Linked DNA regions of Halorhodospira halophila SL1. The protein of the gene in region 1 binds, or shares a complex with, the protein of each later gene. Links are inferred from orthologs where the notes say so. Each region holds a gene or a part of one and is shown on either strand. Other genes may lie near its edges.

The links. Proteins that work in one complex are often made in the same cells at the same time.
Region 2: the proteins of arsC (region 1) and trxA are in contact, whole or in part, in an NMR structure (PDB 2IPA), measured with the Bacillus subtilis proteins. The link is inferred for Halorhodospira halophila SL1 from one-to-one orthologs.

What each region holds. Positions count from the first base shown.
Region 1 is NC_008789.1:104,319-107,499, forward strand. What follows is about bases 149-3,021. They hold arsC (arsenate reductase (thioredoxin)), read left to right. Parts: upstream 149-1,305; coding sequence 1,306-1,737; downstream 1,738-3,021. Other genes in these bases: HHAL_RS00470 (ATP-grasp domain-containing protein), read right to left, coding at 149-573; HHAL_RS00475 (hypothetical protein), read left to right, coding at 768-986; phoU (phosphate signaling complex protein PhoU), read right to left, coding at 1,792-2,532. Also shown: more of HHAL_RS00470, read right to left, coding at 1-148. UniProt on the Bacillus subtilis protein: Catalyzes the reduction of arsenate [As(V)] to arsenite [As(III)]. In vitro, can dephosphorylate para-nitrophenyl phosphate (pNPP).
Region 2 is NC_008789.1:2,258,150-2,261,204, forward strand. Bases 1-2,837 are described here. They hold trxA (thioredoxin TrxA), read right to left. Parts: upstream 1,664-2,837; coding sequence 1,337-1,663; downstream 1-1,336. Other genes in these bases: rho (transcription termination factor Rho), read right to left, coding at 1-1,230; HHAL_RS10390 (hypothetical protein), read right to left, coding at 1,866-2,249; cysQ (3'(2'),5'-bisphosphate nucleotidase CysQ), read right to left, coding at 2,334-2,837. Outside these bases: more of cysQ, read right to left, coding at 2,838-3,055. UniProt on the Bacillus subtilis protein: Participates in various redox reactions through the reversible oxidation of its active center dithiol to a disulfide and catalyzes dithiol-disulfide exchange reactions.

The DNA of each region.
Region 1 (3,181 bases):
GTGCTCGGCGATGAACGGCGGCGCCAGGGCCGGCACCTGCTGCGGCGGAACACCATCAAGATAGGCTGCATATTGGCGTGCCAGCGCCCGCTGCAGTTCATGATCCTGCCGGTAGTCGGCGAGCACCCGCTGCAACTCGTCGACGCTAGCGATGCGGAAGATCCCCCGGCCGAGCGACAGGGAGGTGTTCTTGAGCATGAAGGGCCACTCGTGCGCGGGCACCCGCGCGGCGATCTGGTCATCGCTTTCCTGGAGCGGGTCGACCGGGGCATAGAAGAAGGGATCCCGCTCCAGGGTGCGCATCAGATACTTGTTCATGCAGTAGAAGAAGGCGACCCGCGAGGGCACCGGATTGCCCAGGCGCTCGTTGATCAGCAGGTGATGGAAGGCGTCCTTCTGGGCGAAACCGGCAACGGCAACCACCCCCTGCTCGTGACAGTGCCGAGCCGTGGCCTCGATCTCCCGGGCGCCCCAGCCCTTGGGATAGATGCGCTCAACGCCAAAGTGCTGCTCCAGCTCGGCGAGCGCCGGCTCCATATAAGGCTGAGGATTGATCACGCCGAACTTCATCATCGGTTCCCCCTGTAACGAAGACCGCTCAACGCCGATTGGCGCTATCCGCTCAGCATAGCGGGTCCACGAAACGCGCGGACTCGCCTGTCACCGAACTTTCACGCAAAAGGCATCCCGGCGTCACGGCAAACTGCGAGGGTGCCGTCTAACCTAAATAGATCGATGCAAACTGAAGCACCAAGGAGGATTGAAGAATGGCCCGCAAGAGCCCGACCGAGCTTTACCACACCGCCCTGCACATGTACCGGCACGGCGCCACCGTCGAACAGATCGCTGATGAGCTGGCCATCCACCCGGCGTCGCTGCAGACCTGGCTGACGGCCCCGATCTACCCGGCCGCCCAGCGAACTCAGACGGCTCACCCTTACCCTCGCGCACCCCGCCGCGTCAAACCCCAACGGGCGGCACTCTGAATGGATCCCGTCGAGGCGGACGACGCTGCCGTCCGCCGCCCGTTTCTCCCCTTCCCAGCACCTCTCCCGAACCGCCGCCGGTAACCAGCCCGCCAGCACCCGACCCTCACGCTGCAAGCCTCCCGTCTCTGAGCCGTCACCACGAACCGTCTACCTCCACGATCACGGCGATGCGATTGCCGAGCGCTTTACCGACGACACCGGGATACCGGTACAGATCGTCGATATGAGCGGCGGCGGCCGATCCCTGACGGGGTTCCACCGTCATCCCCGCTTGGCTAAAGTGGCGCGCAACCCGCACCCCACCACGGGAGTCCCCATGAGCAAGACGCGCACATTACTGTTCCTGTGCACCGGCAACTCCTGCCGATCCCAGATGGCTGAAGGCTACGCCCGACAGATGGCCGGCAACGACTGGCGGGTGCTCTCCGCAGGCATTGAGGCCCACGGCCAGAACCCCCGCGCCATCGCCGCGATGCAGGAAGACGGGGTCGATATCTCGGATCAGCAATCCACGGTGCTGACCGAAGCCATGCTGGCCGAGGCCGATGTCCTGGTCACCGTCTGTGGCCACGCCGATGAACACTGCCCCGTGGTGCCCGGAAGCGTCGTCAAGCATCACTGGCCGCTCCCGGACCCAGCCCGCGCCGAGGGCAGTGAGGAAGAGATCGCCAGCGCCTTTCGGGAGGTGCGCGATGAGATCAAGGGGCGGGTCCGCAAATTGCTGGCCGACGCAGACCCGGCCTCCTAAAGCCCTCCGAACCCGAGGGGTGCCGCAAGCCGCTCCGCGGCACCCCTCCACTGTTCAGTGGCGGTCGCCGGTCGCCTCCTGGGCCATCTGCTCGAAGCTGGTGTGCCGCACGTTCTTGCCGCGGACGAAGTAGACGACGTACTCGCAGATATTCCGCGCGCGATCCCCGATGCGCTCCAGGGAGCGGGCCGTCCACATCACATCCATGACCCGCGGCACCGTCTCCGGATTGCGCATCATCTGGTCCATTAGCCGATGGACGATGACCTCGTACTGGCTGTCCGCCTGGATATCCTGCTGCGCCACGCGCACCGCCTCCTCCACATCCATCCGTGCAAAAGCGTCCAAGGCACCGCGTAGCATCCCCCGGACGTGCTCGCCCATCTCGCCGAGTTCGCTGATGGGGCCGCTCTCGCGGTCCAGCTCGAGGAAGTGCAGCGCCATGCGCCCGATCCGCTCGGCCTCATCGCCGATGCGCTCGAGATCCGTGATGGTCTTGATAACGGCCATGACCAGACGAAGATCCGAGGCGGTCGGCTGTCGGCGGACAAGGATCTGGGTGCAATCCTCATCCAGGGCCACCTCCATCGCATTCACCTGGTAATCGCTGGTGACCACCTTCTCGGCGAGTTCGGTCTTGGCCTCCGCCATCCCCGTCACAGCATCGCCGAGCTGCTGTTCGACGAGGCCACCCATGGTCAGGACGCGGTCGTGGATCGCCTCCAGCTCGGCGTTGAACCGCTGGGAGATGTGCTCCTGGAAGAAGCTCTTTTCGGTGGGGTTCTCGTCGGTCATCAGCGGTCTCCTCAGCCGTAGCGGCCGGTGATGTAGTCTTCAGTCTGTTTCTTGCCCGGGTTGGTGAACAGCGTATCCGTATCGCCGTGCTCGATGAGCTCACCGAGATAGAGGAACGCCGTAAAATCGGACACCCGCGCCGCCTGCTGCATGTTGTGGGTCACGATCGCGATGGTGTAGCGCTCCTTGAGCTCGAACATCAGCTCCTCGATCTTCAGCGTCGCCAGCGGATCGAGGGCCGAGGCCGGCTCGTCCAGAAGGATCACCTCCGGCTCGACGGCGATGGCACGAGCGATGACCAGCCGCTGCTGCTGACCGCCGGAGAGCCCGAAGGCGTTCTCGTGGAGCCGGTCTTTCACCTCGTCCCAGAGCGCGGCGCGGCGCAGCGACTTCTCGACCACCTCGTCGAGGGCTCGGCGATTGCGCACACCCTGCAACCGCAGCCCGTAGGCGACGTTCTCGTAGATCGACTTGGGGAAGGGGTTCGGCTTCTGGAAGACCATCCCGACCCGACGGCGCAGCTCGGGAACATCCATGCGCCGCGCGTGGATATCCTCGCCGTCGAGGTGGATCCGCCCCTGGATCCGGCAGTTATCGACCAGGTCGTTCATCCGGTTGAAACAGCGCAGCAACGTCGACTTGCCGCACC
Region 2 (3,055 bases), 2.2 Mb from region 1 along the record:
GTTGGTCTTGGTGTCCTTGAGCTTGTCGAGGAGGAACTCGATGGCGGCCACCTCGTCCATGTTGTGCAGGAGCTTGCGCAGGATCCAGGTCTTCTGCAGCTCCTCGGGGGTCATCAGGAGTTCCTCGCGCCGGGTCCCAGAGCGGTTCAGGTGGATGGCCGGGTAGATGCGCTTCTCGGCGATCTTCCGGTCCATGTGCAGCTCCATGTTGCCGGTGCCCTTGAACTCCTCGTAGATCACCTCGTCCATGCGCGAGCCGGTCTCGACCAGGGCGGTGGCCAGGATGGTGAGGCTGCCGCCCTCTTCGACGTTGCGCGCGGCACCGAAGAAGCGCTTGGGCCGGTGCAGGGCGTTGGCATCCACGCCCCCGGTGAGCACCTTACCGGACGACGGCACCACCGTATTATAGGCGCGCGCCAGGCGGGTGACGGAGTCGAGCAGGATGACCACGTCCTTCTTGTGCTCGACCAGGCGCTTGGCCTTCTCGATGACCATCTCGGCGACCTGGACGTGGCGCGAGGCCGGCTCGTCGAAGGTCGAGGAGACCGTCTCGGCGCTGAGCACCGAGCGGGCGAACTCAGTGACCTCCTCGGGCCGCTCGTCGATGAGCAGGACGATGAGGTAGCACTCCGGGTAGTTGTAGGTGATGCTCTGGGCGACGTTCTGGAGCATCATCGTCTTGCCGGCCTTCGGGGGCGAGACGATCAGCCCGCGCTGGCCCTTGCCGATAGGCGCCACCAGGTCAATGACCCGGGCGGTGAGGTCCTCGGTGGAGCCGTTGCCCCGCTCCATGCGCATGCGATCGCGGGTGAACAGCGGAGTGAGGTTCTCGAAGAGGACCTTGTTCTTGGCCGCCTCCGGCGGCTCGAAGTTGATCTGGTCGACCTTGAGCAGGGCGAAGTAGCGCTCGCCGTCCTTCGGGGGGCGGATCTTGCCGGTGATGGTGTCGCCGGTGCGCAGTGCGAACCGGCGGATCTGGCTGGGCGAGACGTAGATATCGTCCGGCCCGGCCATGTACGAGGCATCCGCGGAGCGCAGGAAGCCGAAGCCGTCCTGGAGGATCTCGAGGACGCCGTCGCCGTAGATGGAATCGCCGTTCTTGGCATGAGCCTTGAGGATGGCGAAGATGATGTCCTGCTTCCGGGAGCGGGCAGTGCCCTCGATGCCCATGGACTGGGCGATCTCCAGGAGTTCGGTGGCTGGCTTTCTCTTGAGCTCGGTGAGATTCATGGTTCGCTTCGGCGTGGGGAGGGTCACGGGGGCGCCGGCCCGCCGGCCGTCCGCAGGGGCGCGATGGCGCGGGACTCAAGCCGGGGGCGGCGCTGCGGCAGTTGTTCTACAGGTTGCTGTCGATGAACGCGGTCAGCTGGGACTTGGACAGGGCGCCGACCTTGGTGGCCTCGACGTTGCCGCCCTTGAACAGCATCAGCGTGGGGATCCCGCGGATGCCGTACTTCGGCGGGGTCTCGGGGTTCTCGTCGATATTCAGCTTGACGACCTTGAGGCGGTCGCCGTAATCGGCGGCGATCTCTTCGAGGATGGGGCCGATCATCTTGCAGGGCCCACACCACTCGGCCCAGTAGTCCACCAGCACGGGCACGCTGGCTTGAAGCACTTCCTGCTCGAAATTCTGGTCGGTGGCGTGCACGATTGCGTCGCTCACGGTAGAAGACCTCCAGGTTCGATTGCGTCGATATGGGCGGAGCCGCTGCACGGGGCTCGGATAATTGGAAACTGCTCGTTGATTGGAACCGAGGATCCCGACAAGGGGGCCGAGTGCGGGATTGGGCGCTGCGCTGCCCCAGGAGCCGGCGCGCGACGCGCTGATGTAGTAGAACGGAAAATAGCGGCCCTGGGCCGGCGTGTCAACTGCGCTGGCACGCGCCGAGGGCCTCGCAGCAGCGCAGGCCGCGCTGCGCCACCTCCTTGAGATCGCGCAGGGCGTCGTGGGCAGCGAGGATCCGCTCCTGGGTCTGCTCGCCGGCACCCTCGTCGGCGATGGCCGCCGCCCGCGCCGAATCCGCCGCCTGCTCGAGTTCGATCACCCGGGCGCGGAAGCAGCACAGGCGCTGGCACTCGACGCAGTTGAGGGTGGCCTCGCTCTTGCGCAGCAGCTCCTCGAACACCGCCCGCAGTACCGGCGACGCACCGGGATCGCTGCACACCGCCGCCACGGCCTCGGCGATGCAGTGGCTGATGCGGGTCAGCTGCGCTTCAACCTCTTCGAGGGGGGCCATGGACTCGGCCACTGGGGTTACCTCCGCTGCGGAACAACCTGCTCTCCCCTAATGATGCGGGTGAGACTCCACAATCACAAGTGCCCGACTGGCGGCCTAGCGCCGCGCCTCCCAGGGGAGCCCGTCGGTGACCCGCGCCCAGTCGTAGGCCGGGTCGCCCACGGCGATGAAGTCCGGGTTGAGCAGCGAGGCACCGGTGTTGTAGCGCAGCGGCTCGCCGCCGACGTCCATCAGGCAACCGCCGGCGACCTCCAGCACGCACTGCGCGGCCCCGGTATCCCACTCGCAGGTGGGCCCGAAGCGCGGGTAGAGATCGGCCTCGCCCTCGGCGATGCGGCAGATCTTCAGCGAACTGCCCACCGAAAGCTCGCGGTAGTCCCCGAGGCGGGCGAGGATATCGGCCACCGCTGCCTCGCGGTGGGAGCGACTGACGACGGCGGTCAGCGGCGACGCGGCGGCGCGCGTGCGGATGCTGTGGCGCTGGCCGCCGGCCTCGCGCCAGGCGTCTACGCCGGCCGTCGCCGCCCAGGTCACCCCCAGGTCCGGGGCGTGGACCACACCGAGCACCGGCCGACCATCGACCACCAGGGCGATGTTGACGGTGAACTCGCCGTTGCGCTTGATGAACTCCCGGGTTCCGTCCAGCGGGTCGATCAGCCAGTACTGCCGCCACGCCTGCCGTTCGGCAGGATCGATGTCCTCGCCCTCCTCGGAGAGCTGGGGCAGATCGGGGGTCAGCGCGGTAAGCCCGGCCTTGATGGCGTCGTGGGCGGCCTGGTCGGCCCGGGTCAGCGGGCTGTCGTCCGCCTTGGCCTCCA